Regions from separate parts of the Faecalimicrobium sp. JNUCC 81 genome, predicted to be linked through region 2. Evidence: predicted binding sites of a transcription regulator. Region 2 holds the regulator's gene; the other holds the start of a gene.
What was found. Region 2 encodes HrcA, which represses chaperone genes, less so after heat shock. Its sites were predicted from a motif close to TTAGCACTCNNNNNNNNNGAGTGCTAA; they were not measured.

Region 1 (9,088 bases), 1.2 Mb from region 2:
ATAATCTCTAGCCATTTGTCTTTCGAAACTTCTATCTCTCATAGCTATTCTTTTCATTAAAACATCTGTATCTGAATTTAAATATATTATTATATCTGGCTGAGGTAAATCGTTAACGAAAATATTATACATCTGCTTATATCTATGAAACTCCATCTTATCAAGAGTTATTCCTGCAAATATAAGATTTTTTATAATATGGTAATCACTAACCACGCCTTGAGAATTGCTTAATACATCTTTTTCTATATCACTTAATTGTTTTAATCTATTAAATAGAAAAAATGCTTCTGTTTGTAAAGCATATTCTTTAATATCCGTATAAAATTTCGATAAAAAAGGATTTTCTTCAACTATTTCTCTTAAAAGAGTATAGCCAAAATGGTCATTAAGTATAGTTGCAAGTGTAGTTTTACCTACGCCTATAGGACCTTCTATTGCAATAAATATACCTCTACTGTTCATTTAAAATCACCCTCTAAAAATAATGTCTTATGTATTTTATCAAAAAAATATTTTAAATTCTACTCTAGACTTTTAAAATTATATTTGTATATACAAAAATAGTTTATTTAATTTACACGAAAATAGGGTAAATTAATAGTATTAACAATTATTACATAGATATAAAGGAGTAAAAAAAATGAATGTTTATGAAAAAGATAATTCAGTAATATTAGAGGGAGTAGCAGATTTTGATCCAAAGCATATATTTGAATGTGGGCAATGCTTTAGATGGCACAAAGAAGATAATGGATCTTATACAGGTGTTGCTAAAGGAAAAGTTATAAATGTATTAAGAGAAAATGATGAAATTTATTTAAATAACACTAATTTAGAGGATTTCAATAACATTTGGTATAATTACTTTGATTTAGGAACAAATTACACAGATATAAAAAATACTTTAAAAAATATGGATGAATACTTAGATAAAGCTTGCGATTTTGGATGGGGAATAAGAATACTTAGACAAGATGGATGGGAAATGCTTATTTCATTTATTATTTCTTCTAATAATAGAATTCCTATGATACAAAAAGCTATAGAAAATTTATCTAGGAATTTTGGAAAATACATAGGGAACTATAATGGTAAAGATTATTATGCATTTCCAACACCAGAAGAGCTAAATAAAGCAACACAAGAAGAAATAAGAGCGTGTCAAACTGGATTTAGAGATAAGTATATAAAAAGCACTACTGAAAGAGTGGTAGAAAATAATGAGAATGTATCGAAATATTCAAGCTTAAGCACAGACGAATGTATAAAAGAATTAACTAAGTTTAACGGAGTAGGTCCGAAGGTAGCAGATTGTATAGCATTATTTGGTATGACTAAAATAGATACTTTCCCTGTTGACGTTTGGGTTAAGAGGGTTATGCAAGAATTCTATGTAGAAGAGGATATGAGTTTGCCTAAAATAAGAAAGTACGCAATTGATAAATTTAAAGATCTATCTGGATATGCCCAACAATATTTATTCTATTATGCAAGAGAGCTTGGAATAGGAAGATAACTAGAAGAGGGATGAAACATGAGTGTTGTAGGTATTTTATTTTTAGGTTATTTGATTATATCATATTTAGCTAGTGCAGCAATTTCAATGGTTATTATACTTGAGAATAGAGACCCTGCTAGAACTGTAACATGGTTATTAATATTTTTACTACTTCCAGGAGTAGGGTTATTAATATATGCAGTATTTGGTAGAAATATAAGAAAAATAAAAATATTTAAAACTCAAAAGTTAGCAAATGACATAAAAGAAGAAAAATTATTTGAAAATCTAGAAGAAATACAAGAATTAGTAAAATTAGAACAAGACTCAATAAAAGAAAGAAGTTTAGCAGACGATGAACTAGCGGATTATTCAAAAAAGAGAGTAATAAGTTTACTATTAAATACAGGCATGTTTCCATTTACAACTAATAATAATATAGATGTTTATATAGATGGGAATCAAAAATTTGAAAATCTTATAAAAGATATTAAATCAGCTAAAGATCATATACATTTAGAGTACTTTATAATAAAAGATAGTGAAATAGGTAGAAAAATAAGAGATTTATTAATAGAGAAAGCTAAAGAAGGGGTAAAAATAAGAATTCTATATGATGATGTTGGCTGTTGGAGATTTTGGTTCCATAGAAAATTTTTCAATGAAATGAAAAAGCATGGAATTGATATAATGCCATTTTTACCAGCTAAGTTTCCTATAATAGGAAGTAAGTTAAATTATAGAAATCATAGAAAAATAGTAGTTATAGATGGAAAAGTAGGATATACAGGTGGTATTAATATTGGTGATGAGTATGTGGGTAAAAATAAGAAATTTGGATATTGGAGAGATACCCATATAAGAATAGAAGGAACATCAGTATATTTACTTCAAATGACATTTTTAATAGATTGGTACTATACTACTAAAGAAATTATATTAATAAAAAAATACTTCCCGAAAATGAGCTATTGTGGTGACAGTATGGTTCAAGTGGTAGCAAGCGGTCCAGATAGTGATTGGGAAGCTATACATTATGCATATTTTTCTGCAATATGCCAAGCTAAAAAGAGTATATATATAGAAACTCCGTACTTTATTCCAGATGAGAGTATATTAAGAGCTCTTAAAAGTGCTGCACTTAGTGGTGTAGATGTAAGAATTATATTCCCTAAAATAGCTGACCATAAAATGGTGAATAGTGCATCATACTCATACTTTGCAGATATATTAAAATCTGGAGGAAAAGTTTATTTATATACTAAAGGATTTATACACTCTAAGATAGTAATAATAGATGATAAGATATCCTCTACTGGATCTGCTAACATGGATTTAAGAAGTTTTATGCTTAATTTTGAAATAAACGCATTTATATATGATAAAGATGTTATAGAAATAATGACTAAAGATTTCTTTGAAGATATGAAAAATAGTGAAGAATTAGATGAAAGTGATTTTGAGAATAGAAATATAATTATAAAGGCTAAAGAGTCAATATCTAGGTTATTTTCGCCAATATTATAAAAAATTTCTATGTGTTATAAAAAATAGTTGAAACTTATTAGCAATTAATATACTATAATAATTGTTAGCACTCTATTGTTTAGAGTGATAAAAAAGCTCGCAAACGCGTTGCTCAAATTATTATAGTATTTATTTTTGACTATAAATATTTAAAAATGATAACATGGAATTTAAAATTCCTTTAATAATACAAATAAATCACTAGGAGGTAGAGATTATGAAAATAAGACCATTAGCTGATAGAGTAGTTATAAAAAAAATAGAAGCAGAGGAGAAAACTGCAAGTGGAATAGTTTTACCAGGTGCGGCTAAGGAACAACCTCAAATGGCTGAAGTTGTAGAAGTTGGACCAGGTGGTATTGTTGATGGAAAAGAAATAGTTATGGAATTAAAAGTAAATGATAAGGTAATATTTACAAAATATGCAGGTACAGAAGTTAAAATAGAAGGTAAAGAATACACAATATTAAGACAAAGTGATATATTGGCTGTAATAGAATAATTTTATTAGGAGGGGTTAAAAATGGCTAAAGAAATTAAATTTGCTCAAGATTCAAGAAAAGCTTTAGAAGCTGGTGTAAATAAATTAGCAGATACAGTAAAAGTTACATTAGGACCTAAAGGAAGAAATGTAATATTAGATAAAAAATTTGGTGCACCTCTAATAACTAATGATGGTGTTACAATAGCTAAAGAAATAGAATTAGAAGATAGATTTGAAAATATGGGAGCACAATTAGTTAAGGAAGTTGCCACTAAGACTAATGATGTTGCAGGGGATGGTACTACAACTGCTACAGTACTTGCTCAAGCTATAATAAGAGAAGGGCTAAAAAATGTAACAGCGGGTGCTAATCCAGTACTTATAAGAAAAGGAATGCAAAAAGCAGTTGATGTTGCTGTTGCTGAATTAAAATCTCAATCAAGAACTATAGAAACTAAAGAGTCTATATCTCAAATAGCTTCTATATCTGCTGGAGATGAAGAAGTAGGTAAGTTAATAGCAGAGGCTATGGAAGTAGTAGGAAGAGATGGAGTTATAACAGTTGAAGAATCAAAAACTATGCACACTGAATTAGAAACAGTTGAAGGTATGCAATTTGATAGAGGATTTGTTTCTGCATACATGGTAACAGATGTTGATAAAATGGAAGCTGTTTTAAATGACCCATATATATTAATAACAGATAAAAAAATATCTAACATACAAGAAATATTACCAGTTCTAGAACAAATAGTTCAACAAGGTAAAAAATTATTAATAATAGCTGAAGATGTAGATGGAGAAGCATTATCTACATTAGTAGTTAATAAATTAAGAGGAACATTTGAAGTTGTAGCTGTTAAAGCTCCAGGATTTGGAGATAGAAGAAAAGCTATGCTAGAAGATATAGCTACACTTACAGGTGGTAAAGTAATATCTGAAGAATTAGGATATGAATTAAAAGAAGCTGATGTAACTATGCTAGGGAGAGCATCTTCTGTTAAAGTAGCAAAAGAATCTACTACTATAGTTGATGGATATGGTGATAAAACTGCTATACAAAATAGAGTAAACCAAATAAAGAACCAAGTAGAACAAACTACTTCAGAATTTGATAAAGAAAAGTTAATGGAAAGATTAGCTAAACTTGCTGGTGGAGTAGCTGTTGTAAAAGTTGGAGCTGCTACAGAAGTTGAAATGAAAGAAAAGAAATTAAGAATAGAAGACGCACTTAATGCTACAAGAGCAGGTGTTGAAGAAGGAATGGTAGCTGGTGGAGGTACTGCGTATGTAAGTGTTATACCAGCATTAGATAAACTAGTTGAAGAACTTGATGGTGAAGTTAAAATTGGAGCTAGAATAATAAGAAAATCTTTAGAAGAACCATTAAGACAAATAGCTAAAAATGCAGGTCTTGAAGGAGCTGTAATAATACAAAACGTTATGAGTGAAGATCCTGAAATAGGATTTGACGCTTTAAATGAAAAATATGTAAATATGATAGAAGCTGGGATAGTTGACCCTACTAAGGTTACTAGAACAGCTCTACAAAATGCTGCATCGATAGCAGGAGTATTCTTAACTACAGAAGCTGCTGTTGCTGATCTTCCATCAAAAGATGAACCTATTCCAGGAATGGGTGGCGGTATGCCGGGAATGATGTAATTTAACAATGCATATATTAGAAGGAGTAACTATTGTTACTCCTTTTATAATACAAAAATTCGATTTGCCCATTTTGTTCAAGTAGTTCTCAATACATTGCTCAAGCGACTGTGTATGTTGATCCAAATTAGTAGATGGTATTATAAAAGATATCTATTAATAACAACTACTAATACTAAAATGTGGTAAAATTATTTTAAAGTCAATTATAAAGAGGTAAAAATATGGATTTAAGAGAGTTACTTCAGGATGTAAAAAATAACCAAATAAATATAGATGAAGCTTTAGGGAAGCTTAAAAACTTACCATATGAAGATTTAGGATATGCAAATATAGACCATCACAGGGAAATAAGAAATGGATACCCAGAAGTTATATATTGCGAAGGAAAAAGTGATGACCATATACTAGGTATAATAGAGAAAATGAATGAAAAAGGATTTAATATACTTGGGACTAGATGTAGAAAAGAAACATTTGAAAAAATAAGAGTAATTTATAAAAATGCAGAGTATGAAGAATTGTCAAAAATATTAAAAATACAAAACCATGAAATTTTACATAAAGGAAAAGGTAAAATTGTAATAGTAAGTGGTGGAACATCTGATATACCAGTTTCTGATGAAGCTTATTATACAGCTGAATTTTTAGGAAATGAAGTAGAAAGGGTTTATGATGTTGGGGTAGCGGGCATACATAGACTTCTTAATAAAAAACATATATTAGATGAAGCAAGAGTGGTTATAGCTGTTGCAGGTATGGAAGGGGCCTTACCAAGTGTAGTCGGAGGACTTATTGATGTTCCTGTTATAGCTGTTCCTACATCTGTAGGTTACGGAGCTAATTTTGGAGGATTGTCAGCTCTTCTTACTATGCTAAATAGCTGTGCATCAGGAATTTCAGTAGTTAATATAGATAATGGTTTCGGTGCTGGGTACTTGGCATCTATGATAAATAAATTAAAATAGTTGAGTTCAAGGAGAAAAAAATGAAAGAAAGAATACTTTATTTTGATATAGTAAATGGAATATCAGGGGATATGACACTAGCAAGTTTATTGAATTTAGGAGTTCCAACAGATGTATTTTTAGAGGAATTAAAAAAACTTAGTATATACAATGAATGTGAGTTAAAGATAACTTCTAAAAATGAAAGTGGAATAGTAGGAACTAATGTAGAAGTTATAACACAGGAAACCAATGTACATAGACACTTAGTAGATATATTTGAAATTATAGATGAAAGTACCTTAAATGAGAACGTAAAGAGTATGGCAAAGAAAATATTTATGATAATAGGAGAAGCTGAGGCCAAGGTTCATGGAACTACTATAGATAAGATACATTTTCATGAGGTTGGAGCAATAGATTCAATTATAGATATAGTAGGAGCCTCTATATTAATAGATTTATTATGTATAGATAAAATATGCTCAACTTCTGTTCCAGTAGGTTCAGGATTTGTAAAATGTGATCATGGAATAATGCCAGTACCAGCTCCTGCTACAATGGAAATATTAAAAGGAGTTCCAGTTAAATTAAATACAGTTAAAGGTGAATGTAGTACTCCAACGGGAGCTGCTATAATAAAAGCTTTATGTGATGAATTCGTAGATATATTAGAATTTGAAGTAAATCAGATTGGTTATGGAATTGGACAGAAAAAATTTGAGCTGCCAAATATATTAAGAACTGTTATAGGTGTAAAAAAAAACAAGAAGTAATTTATGAAATAAACACGAACATTGATGATATGTCACAAGAAATATACTCATATCTTTATGACAAGATTTTAGATGCGGGAGCTTTAGATGTTTATACAGAAAGTATATATATGAAAAAAAATAGACCGGCAAATAAAATTACTATATTATGTGAAGAAAATGATTTGGAGAAATTTGTAGAAATATTAATTACAGAAACTAGTACATTTGGAGTAAGATATCATAAATATAATAGAGAGAGACTAAAGAGAAAATTTACTAAAATAGATACAATATACGGTGAAATAAGTATCAAACTAGGCTATTACAATGATAAGCTAATTAAGGTTACACCTGAGTATGAAGATTGCAAAATAATTAGTAAAAACACAGGAATACCATTTCATCAATTGATATATAAAATAAACTGTATTATAAATGAAAAATTTGACGTAAAATTATTGACATAACTTATAAATTTTGATAAATTAGTAGTCACTAAAAGAAATTATATGTTTATAACTAAATAACAATATGTCACTCGTATATACTCGGAAATATGGTCTGAGAGTTTCTACCGAGATACCGTAAATGTCTCGACTATGAGTGAAATTATTATAGCAGAATATCTAGATCAAGTAAATTTGTAGGCTGATTATATATCCCTATAGGTTAGCTATAAGTAGAGATATTTTGGAAACCTGTATAGTAATTTCACTTTTATGAGAATAAGAATAGAAGTTAATATACAGGTTTTTTTGTATCTTAATTTAAGACGAACAAAAAAACAGAAAAAATATTTAAAATTCGTATAAAATATATATAATAAGAGAAGGGAGAACTACTATGGCAACTATATTAAAAGAAGGTTTAACGTTTGATGATGTTTTATTAGTTCCACAAAAATCTGAAGTACTACCTAAGGACGTTAATATAGAGACTTACTTAACTAAAACAATAAAATTAAATATTCCTCTAATGAGTGCAGGTATGGATACTGTTACAGAATCTAAGATGGCTATATCAATGGCTAGACAAGGCGGTATAGGTATAATACACAAAAATATGTCTATAGAGGAACAAGCATTAGAAGTAGATAAAGTAAAAAGAAGTGAAAGTGGAGTAATAGTAGATCCTTTCTACTTATCAAAAAATCATACTATACAAGATGCTGATGATATAATGGCAAGATACAAAATATCAGGTGTGCCTATAGTAGATGAAGATAATAAATTAATAGGAATAATAACTAATAGAGACATAAAGTTTGAAGATGATATGACTAAGAGTATAGAAGATGCTATGACTAAAGAAAACTTAGTTACAGCTAAAGAAGGAGTAGATTTAGCTGAAGCTCAACAAATACTTAAAAAACATAAAATAGAAAAATTACCTATAGTAGATGATGAAGGTCATTTAAAAGGTTTAATAACTATAAAAGATATAGAAAAGAAAATACAATATCCTAATTCAGCTAAAGATTCACATGGCAGATTATTATGTGGAGCTGCAGTAGGAATAAGTGCAGACCTAATGAATAGAGTAGATGCTTTAGTTAAAGCTAATGTAGATGCAATAGTATTAGATAGTGCACATGGACATTCTAAAGGGGTTATGGATGCAGTTAAAAAAGTAAAAGATGCTCATCCACAGCTTCAAGTTATAGCAGGAAATGTAGCTACACCAGAAGCAACAGAAGATTTAATAAAAGCTGGAGCAGATTGTGTAAAAGTTGGTATAGGACCTGGTTCAATATGTACTACAAGGGTTGTAGCAGGTATAGGGGTACCTCAATTAACAGCTGTAATGGATTGTGCAGAAGTTGGTAAGAGATATGGAATACCAGTAATAGCTGATGGAGGAATTAAATTCTCTGGAGATATAGTTAAAGCATTAGCAGGTGGAGCATCAGTATGTATGATGGGATCATTATTTGCAGGTACAGAAGAAAGTCCAGGAGAAACAGTTCTTTATAGAGGTAGATCATACAAGACTTACAGAGGTATGGGTTCAATTGGAGCTATGGAAAAAGGATCTAAAGATAGATACTTCCAAAATGATGCTAAGAAGTTAGTTCCAGAAGGTGTTGAAGGAATGGTAGCATATAAAGGAAAAGCGGAAGATATAATATACCAAATGATAGGTGGTATAAGAGCTGGTATGGGATACTGTGGAGCTCCTACATTAAACGATTTAGCAGAAAATGCAG
Region 2 (9,088 bases):
TTGAAGTTCCTCAAAAGGCATTCATGTCTGTATTAAAATTAGATGACTAAGAAAATATAAACTCAAAACCAAAGATTTAAATCTTTGGTTTTTTTATTTAAATAATATTAATAGTGAATAAAATAAGGGACATATTATTAAATCAATGTTAAATTTTATTGGAATTTATTGTTAATATAGAGTTTTAGGTATAGTATATAAATAATAGCTTATAGATTTAATATACTAGGAGGGGTTTATATGAAGTATTATGATACACATAGGCTTGTTAAGGGAGAAGATTTAAATCATCATGGAACGTTGTTTGCTGGAAGGATGACAGAATGGTTTGTTGAGAGTTGTTTTATAACAGTCGCAGATGAATATAAGCACCCAGAAAATTTAGTATGTAGAAAAGTTAATGAAATTAATTTTAAACAGCCTATAAGAAAAGGCGATATTATAAATATAAAATCTAAAATAGTTTATACTGGAAAAACAAGCTTAATTGTTTATGGAAAAGTTACTAGAAATAATAATGAGAATATTATAGTAGACGGTTTTTTAACTTTTGTTTGCATTGATGAAAATGGAGTTAAGATGCCTCACAATTTAAAGATAGACGAGCCTTTTACGCAAGAAGATATAGAGCTTTTAAATATAGCCAAAAGTTTTAGAAAATAAAATAATAAAATCTAATTTTAAAAATGACCCTACTCTACGTAGGGTTATTTTTATTATACAGGTGAAAAATTTCTCTTACTATATTAGATGAATTTTAGTCATGTATCGCTTTTTATCTACTAAAAATCACTTTTAATGTGAAAATTTTATAATTAAAAAAATTTTGGTAATACTAAATTCATACATCAAATGAAATAATTTTATATATTTATAAAATTGACAGGAGGAAAACTATGAGCAATAAACTTAAGAAAACACTTGGTTTTTCCGCAGCCATTTCTACAGTTGTGGGTATGGTTATAGGTTCAGGTGTATTTTTTAAACCACAATCAATATATTCTACAACTAATGGAGCACCAGGGTTAGGGATGCTTGTCTGGATTATAGCTGGTATTATAACTATAACGGCAGGACTTACAGCTGCAGAAGTATCAGCTGCAATACCAAAAACTGGTGGAATGATGGTATATATAGAAGAAATATACGGAGCTAAGTTAGGTTTTTTAACAGGTTGGATGCAAACTGTATTATTTTTCCCAGGAACAGCAGCAGCTTTAGCTGTAATATTTGCACAACAAGTTGCAGAACTTATGGGGTATGCATCATCTAACATGGCCATAGTTTTACCTGTAGCTATAGGTGTTATAATTTTATTAGCATTATTAAATACTGTAGGTTCATCTTTAGGAGGTAGTATACAAACAGTTTCAACGGTTTGCAAATTATTGCCACTAATATTAATAATAATATTTGGTTTTGTAAAAGGAAGTGGAAATCCAATTATAAGTCCTATGGTTGGAGAAGGTGTAACTATAAATAAAGCTTTAGGTCAGGTGTTGATAGCCGCATTATTTGCATATGATGGATGGATAAATGTAGGCGCTATAGCTGGAGAGATGAAAAATCCAGGCAGAGATTTACCAACTGCTATAATAGGAGGATTATCTCTTGTAATGGCTGTATATGTAGTTATAAATTTAGCGTATTTATGGGTAGCTCCAGCAAGTGAATTAGCTAAAGTAACAGCACCGGCGACATTAGTAGCGACTAAAATATTTGGATCTATAGGAGGAGATGTAATAACTATAGGTATACTTATATCAGTATTTGGTACACTGAATGGGTATTTACTTACAGGACCTAGAATACCATATACACTAGCTAAAAATAAAACATTTCCATGTAGTGAGATACTATCAAAGGTTAATAGTGGAGGATCTCCATACAACTCAATATGGTTAATAGCTATACTAGCTTGTATATATGCACTATCAGGGCAGTTTAATTTATTAACTGACTTAACTATATTTATAGTTTGGGTATTTTATGTATTAACATTTATAGGAGTTATGAAGCTTAGAAGAGATTATCCGGACTTACCAAGACCGTATAAAGTTCCTCTTTACCCTGTTATACCGTTAATAGCTATAGCAGGTGGTATATTTGTTATACTAAATCAATTAATAACAGCCACAACAATAGCATTAGGAGGTATAATTATAACATTAATAGGACTTCCGATATATTCATATATGAGCAAAAAAAGTAATTAAATTTTTATATTTTATAAAGGCCTTTGCTTAATATTTTAGGTAAAGGCTTTTAAAATTATATAGATATAAGGTTTAAATTATATTGATTTAGGGAATTTAAAATTAAATATAAATAAATTTTAAATTAGATTTATTTAATATAATATGATAGCTTGATATGGTATAAAAAGGTATAATTTAAGTTGTATAAAATTAGGAAAAGAGGAAAATTAATGCTAGGATTATATATACATATTCCATTTTGCGTAAGTAAATGTAATTACTGTGATTTTAATTCATTTAAAATGGATAAAATAGCGAAAGATAAATATTTAAAAGACTTGAAAAAAGAGATGGAACTATATAGTAAAAATTTGAAAGAAGATAATTATATTACAAGTGTTTTCTTAGGAGGAGGGACACCAAGTATATTAAATAGTAATGAACTAAAATATATATTTGAAAATATAAATTTATATTTTAATGTAAAAAAAAATGCAGAAATAACAGTTGAATGTAATCCTGGAACCTTGACTAAAGAGAAGTTAAAAATTATGAAAGAAATTGGTGTAAATCGACTAAGCATTGGATTACAGGCTGTTCAAGATTACCATCTAAAATCTATTGGAAGAATACATACTTATGATGAATTTGAAAAAAACTATAAAGATGCATTAGAAGTTGGATTTAATAATATTAATATAGATTTAATGTATGCACTTCCAAATCAAACTTTTGAAGATTGGAAAGAAAGTTTAGAGAAAATAGTTAGCTTAAATCCATCACATATATCAGCATACTCACTTATATTAGAAGAAGGTACAAAATTATATGAAATGTATGAAAATAATGAATTTAATGTTATAGATGAGGATACAGATATTAATATGTATAACTATACTATAAATTACTTAAAAAGTAATGGATATAACCAATATGAAATATCTAACTATGCAAAAGATAAATGTGAATGTGAACACAATATACTATACTGGAAATGTAATCATTATATAGGACTTGGGCCAGGTGCTTCAGGATATATAAATGATTTTAGATATAAGAATGTTGAATCTTTAAAAGAATATCATGAAAAATTATTTTTAAATGATAAACCAATAGAAAGTAAAGAAAATTTAACTATAGATGATAAAAGTAAAGAAAAAATATTTATGGGGCTTAGGATGAATGAAGGAATAAAGTTCAAAGATTTTAAAGAAGAATTTAATATAAATTTTAAGGCAAAATATAGTAAAAAAATAAAAAAATTAAAAGAAAGAAAACTTATAAATGAGGATATAACTGGGATTAGACTTACTCAGAAAGGAAGAGAAATATCAAATAGTATATTTATAGAATTTATAGATTAATTTAAGGGTGTTGACAAATGAAAAATATAATGATATATAATATATATAATCTTTTTAGCACTCGAATTTAGTGAGTGCTAACAGCGAGGAGGCGAAAAAATGGAACTAAACGAAAGAAAACTAAATATCCTCAAAGCTATAGTTAAAGATTATATAGAAACGGCTGAAGCTGTAGGCTCTAGAACTATATCAAAGAAACATGATCTAGGCGTTAGTGCAGCTACTATAAGAAATGAAATGGCTGATCTTGAAGAACTAGGCTATTTGATTCAGCCACATACATCTGCAGGTAGAGTTCCTTCTGAAAAGGGATATAAATTATATGTAGATTTGCTGATGTCTCAAAATGAGCTTAGAGATGATGAAAAGCTATTAATTGAACAATGTTTAGAAAAAAATGTAAATCATATAAAAGATTTAATTCATGAGACCTCTAAGTTATTATCTCAGCTTACTAATTATACAACAGTAGCTGTGACTAAAAGTTTAGTAAATCAAAGTGTTATAAAGCACATACAATTGGTAGGAATGGGTGACAATAAAATTCTACTAATAGTGGTCACAGACAAAGGTGATATAAAAAATGCAAATCTTTTAACTAACATTAATTTAGATCAATCTAAATTAAACCTAATTTCTGATAATCTTACAAATAAATTATCAGGAAAAAGCATAACAGAGCTAGACAATAGATTAATTGCATTTATAAAATATGAGATAAGTGAGTATTCAGCATTTATAGATGAACTTGTAAATGCACTTAACTTTAATATATCAGAAGAAGACTTATCAGTCTCATTAAATGGAGCTACCAATATATTTAGTTATCCAGAGTTTAACGATATAATAAAAGCGAAATCTTTTTTAAATATGCTTGAGAAAAAAGAAACTATAACTAGCATGGTTAGATCTAAAGGAATACAAAAGGATAATATAAATATAATAATAGGTAGTGACAATGACTGTGAGTTGGCTAAAGATTGCAGTATAGTTACAGCAACATATAATATTGATAAAGATTTAGTAGGTCGTATAAGTTTTATTGGTCCTACAAGAATGGATTATGCAAGAATCTATTCAATAGTCAATTATATGAGCCTATTATTTAATAGAAAGTAAATTTATAATAAAATAACTAAGGGGTGTAATATCTTGGAAGAAAATAACATACAACAAGAAGAGTTAAAAGAAGATAAAGGCACTTTAGAACAAGAATCTCAGACTGAAAAGGTTGAGGACTGTCAAGAAGAGTGTAAGTGTGAAGAATCTAACCAAGGAGATAATATATCTGATATAAACTCTAAGTTAGAAGAAAATAAGCTAAAGGAAGAAATAGAATCACTTAATGATCAACATCAAAGGCTTCAAGCTGAATATGCAAACTATAGAAGAAGAACACAAGAGGAAAAAGAAACTATAGGTTTATTTGCAAATGAAAAAATGATAGGTGATTTAATACCAGTTATAGACAATATGGAAAGAGCATTAGATGCATGTGAAGATAAAGAAGATAACATGTATAAAGGTATAGATTTAGTTTATAAGCAACTTAAAGATACTCTAGTAAAATTTGGAGTAGAAGAAATAGAAGCTGAGAATTCAGATTTTGATCCAAATCTACACCTAGCAGTAATGCAAGAAAGTATAGATGGAGTTGAAGCCAACAAAGTAGTTATGGTTCTTCAAAAAGGATATAGGCTAGGAACAAAGGTACTAAGAGCTAGTATGGTTAAAGTTTCTTGCTAAAATAAGTTTATACAAAACATAAAATAATTAATAATTCTTCATATAAAAAATGAAGTTAAAATACTAAAATAAGAATATAAAAATTAATATATAACCAATTAAGGAGGATATTAATCATGGGAAAAGTGATAGGAATTGACTTAGGAACAACTAACTCTTGTGTTGCAGTACTTGAAGGTGGAGAAGCACAAGTTATAACAAATGCAGAAGGTATGAGAACTACTCCATCAGTAGTGGCATTTACTAAAGATGGTGAAAGAATAGTAGGAGAACCTGCAAAAAGACAAGCAGTTACTAATGCTGACAAAACAATAATATCTATAAAAACTCATATGGGAACAGACTATAAAGTTAATATAGATGGTAAAGATTATACTCCGCAAGAAATATCTGCAATAACTTTACAAAAATTAAAGGCTGATGCTGAAGCTTACTTAGGTCAACCAGTAACAGAAGCGGTTATAACAGTTCCAGCATACTTTACAGATGCTCAAAGACAAGCAACTAAAGATGCAGGTAGAATAGCAGGTCTTGATGTTAAGAGAATAATAAACGAACCAACTGCAGCAGCTCTTGCTTACGGTATGGATAAGTTAGATCAAGAAAAGAAAATATTAGTGTTTGACTTAGGTGGAGGAACATTTGATGTTTCGATACTTGAAATAGGAGATGGAACATTCGAAGTTTTAGCTACTGCTGGTAACAACAGATTAGGTGGAGACGACTTTGATCAAATAATAATAGATTATTTAGCTGAAGAATTTAAAAAGGCTGAAGGTGTAGACTTAAGAAATGATAAAATGGCTCTTCAAAGATTAAAAGAAGCTGCTGAAAAAGCTAAAAAAGAATTATCATCTACAATGTCTACAAATATAAACTTACCATTTATAACAGCTACAGCTGAAGGTCCAAAGCATATGAATTTAGACTTATCAAGAGCTAAGTTTGATGAATTAACTTCTAATTTAGTAGAAAAGACTATGGAACCAACAAGAAGAGCATTACAAGATGCAGGATTATCTACATCTGATATAGATGATGTATTATTAGTTGGAGGATCAACTAGAATACCAGCTGTTCAAGAAGCAGTTAAGAAGTTTATAGGAAAAGAAGCTCATAAAGGAATAAACCCAGATGAATGTGTTGCTGCAGGTGCTGCTATACAAGCTGGTGTTTTAACTGGAGAAGTTAATGATTTATTACTTCTTGATGTTACTCCTCTATCTTTAGGAATAGAAACTATGGGTAACGTAATGACTAAGATAATAGAAAGAAATACAACAATACCAACTAAGAAGTCTCAAGTATTCTCAACTGCTGCAGATAACCAAACTGCTGTTGATATACATGTACTTCAAGGTGAGAGAAGTATGTCTTATGATAATAGTACTTTAGGTAGATTCCAATTAACAGATATACCACCAGCACCAAGAGGAATACCTCAAATAGAAGTTACTTTCGATATAGATGCTAATGGTATAGTTCATGTTACTGCTAAAGATCTAGGAACAGGAAAAGAGCAAAAGGTAACTATAACTTCAGGAACTAATTTATCTGAAGAAGAAATAGAGAAAAAAGTAAAAGAAGCTGAAATGAATGCTGAAGCTGATAAGCAAAAGAAAGATAAAATAGAAGCATTAAATCAAGCTGATTCTACAATATATCAAACAGAAAAAACATTAAATGAATTAGGTGACAAAGTAAGTGCTGACGATAAGTCTGCAATAGAAACTGCCATAGCTGATTTAAAAGCTGTTAAAGAAAAAGAAGATGCAACAGCTGAAGATATCAAGAAAGCTATGGATGAAGTAATGAATAAATTCCATAAAGTTTCTGAACAAATGTATCAACAAGCTGGGGCTGAACAACAAGCTCCAGGACAAGAGCAAGCAGGATCAGCACAAGATGATAATGTAGTAGATGCTGACTTTACAGAAGTAAATGATGAAAAATAATTTACACAAATAGAAGTATTTGTATATAATAATATATATTAAAAGAAAAGAGTATCTTTTCTAAAGCAATAATTGCTTAAATAGAGATAATAGCTTGTAGTTTGATATTCTACAAGCTATTGTTTTGTAAAATGAAGGTGGTGGCAAAATTTGAGTACTAAAAGAGATTATTATGAAGTCCTTGGCGTTGATAAAAATGCAGACGCACAAGCGCTTAAAAAAGCATATAGAAAAATGGCGATGAAATATCATCCAGATAGAAATCCTGATAATAAAGAAGCTGAAGAAAAATTCAAAGAAGTAAATGAAGCATATGAAGTTTTATCAGACGATACTAAAAGAAGAACTTATGATCAATTTGGCCATGAAGGTGTAAATGGTCAAGGTGGATTTGGCCAAGGTGGATTTAGTGGTCAAGGATTTGGCGGGTTTGAAGATATATTCGGAGACATGTTTGGTGATATATTCGGCGGAGGAAGGGCTAGAAGAAGAGGTCCAGAACGCGGAGCTGATATTAGACAAGACGTAAATATAACTTTTGAAGAAGCTGCATTTGGTAAAAAAATGTCTATAAAAATAAATAGAAGTGAAGAGTGTAGTGAATGTAGCGGAAGTGGAGCTAAACCTGGAACATCAAAGAAAACTTGCCCTACTTGTAATGGAGCAGGTGAAGTTAGAACAGTACAAAGAACTCCATTTGGAAATATAGCAAGTTCTAGAACTTGTAGTGCGTGTAATGGAGAAGGCGAAGTAGTTGAATCTCCATGTAGTAAATGTAATGGACAGGGAAGTACTAGAAAAGTTAAGACTATAGAAGTTGATATACCAGCAGGTATAGATGATGGTCAAATGATAAAACTTTCAGGTCAAGGTGAACTTGGAAGTAAAGGTGGACCAAGAGGAGACCTTTATATAGTAGTAAATGTTAAATCTCATCCATTATTCACTAGAGAAGGAAATGATATCTACTTCGATATGCCAATTACATTTGTTCAGGCAGCATTAGGAGATGAGATAGAAGTTCCTACATTAGATGGAAAAGTTAAATATACAGTACCAGAAGGAACTCAAACTGGAACGGTATTTAGATTAAGAGAAAAAGGTATACCAAGACTAAGAGGAAACTCTAGAGGAGATCAATATATAAAAGTAGTTGTTGATACACCAAGGAAATTAAATGAAAAACAAAAAGATATATTAAGAGAATTTGCTAAAGAGTGTGGAGAAGAAGTTCATGAGAAGAAAAGAACTTTTGGGCAAAAAATCGAAGATATGTTTAGAAAAAAGTAAAAAGAAGTTCTAGGATATTTTCCTAGGACTTTTTTACACTCAAGGAAACTAAATTACTTCAATAACGATAAATAATTACTACACATAAGTAATATCCACTAACTTGGGGAGCGTAAAAAAGCTTTAGAGTAACGGATTAAGATGAAGTGTAGCGCTCACACAGTAGCTTAAGCGAATCGAATTTTTTATATAAAGGAATATGTTACTCTACTAAATCATAATATATTTTAAGATGCTATTTTAGAATATAAAGGTGGGGGATGTATGGATACTTTATTTATAGAAGGTAAAGAAATTAAGACAAAGGAAGAACTTCATGAATTTTTAAAAAATAAATTAAAACATGAGTGTAATATAGAATTAAGTGAAGTTAATAATGAAGATTATTCTAGAGGAAAAAAACATAAGAACGTTCAGCACCAAGGACCTAAGCAAGTTTGTCTAAAATATATGTTTCCATATAAAATAGAGTTAAATCCAGGTGGTAAGCAGATGATATTTGGAGTATTAGTAGATGGCCATGGTCATCCTGTAA

Region 1: JNUCC81_RS01185 (co-chaperone GroES) is a predicted target of HrcA. The motif match lies at 3,093-3,119, and genes of this name have one in related genera.

Annotation. Positions count from the first base shown of each region.
Region 1 covers NZ_CM132203.1:209,164-218,251, forward strand. Annotated here, with positions in the region: gene JNUCC81_RS01170 (deoxynucleoside kinase) at 1-465, opposite strand, end outside; gene JNUCC81_RS01175 (DNA-3-methyladenine glycosylase family protein) at 644-1,519, shown strand; gene cls (cardiolipin synthase) at 1,538-3,028, shown strand; gene JNUCC81_RS01185 (co-chaperone GroES) at 3,246-3,530, shown strand; gene groL (chaperonin GroEL) at 3,552-5,177, shown strand; gene larB (nickel pincer cofactor biosynthesis protein LarB) at 5,402-6,145, shown strand; partial or broken gene larC (nickel pincer cofactor biosynthesis protein LarC) at 6,217-7,349, shown strand; purine riboswitch at 7,401-7,502, shown strand; gene guaB (IMP dehydrogenase) at 7,726-9,088, shown strand, end outside.
Region 2 covers NZ_CM132203.1:2,881,241-2,890,328, reverse strand. Annotated here, with positions in the region: gene lepA (translation elongation factor 4) at 1-50, shown strand, start outside; gene JNUCC81_RS14440 (acyl-CoA thioesterase) at 241-663, shown strand; gene JNUCC81_RS14435 (APC family permease) at 897-2,216, shown strand; gene hemW (radical SAM family heme chaperone HemW) at 2,429-3,562, shown strand; gene hrcA (heat-inducible transcriptional repressor HrcA) at 3,662-4,681, shown strand; gene grpE (nucleotide exchange factor GrpE) at 4,715-5,308, shown strand; gene dnaK (molecular chaperone DnaK) at 5,425-7,263, shown strand; gene dnaJ (molecular chaperone DnaJ) at 7,414-8,553, shown strand; gene JNUCC81_RS14405 (hypothetical protein) at 8,818-9,088, shown strand, end outside.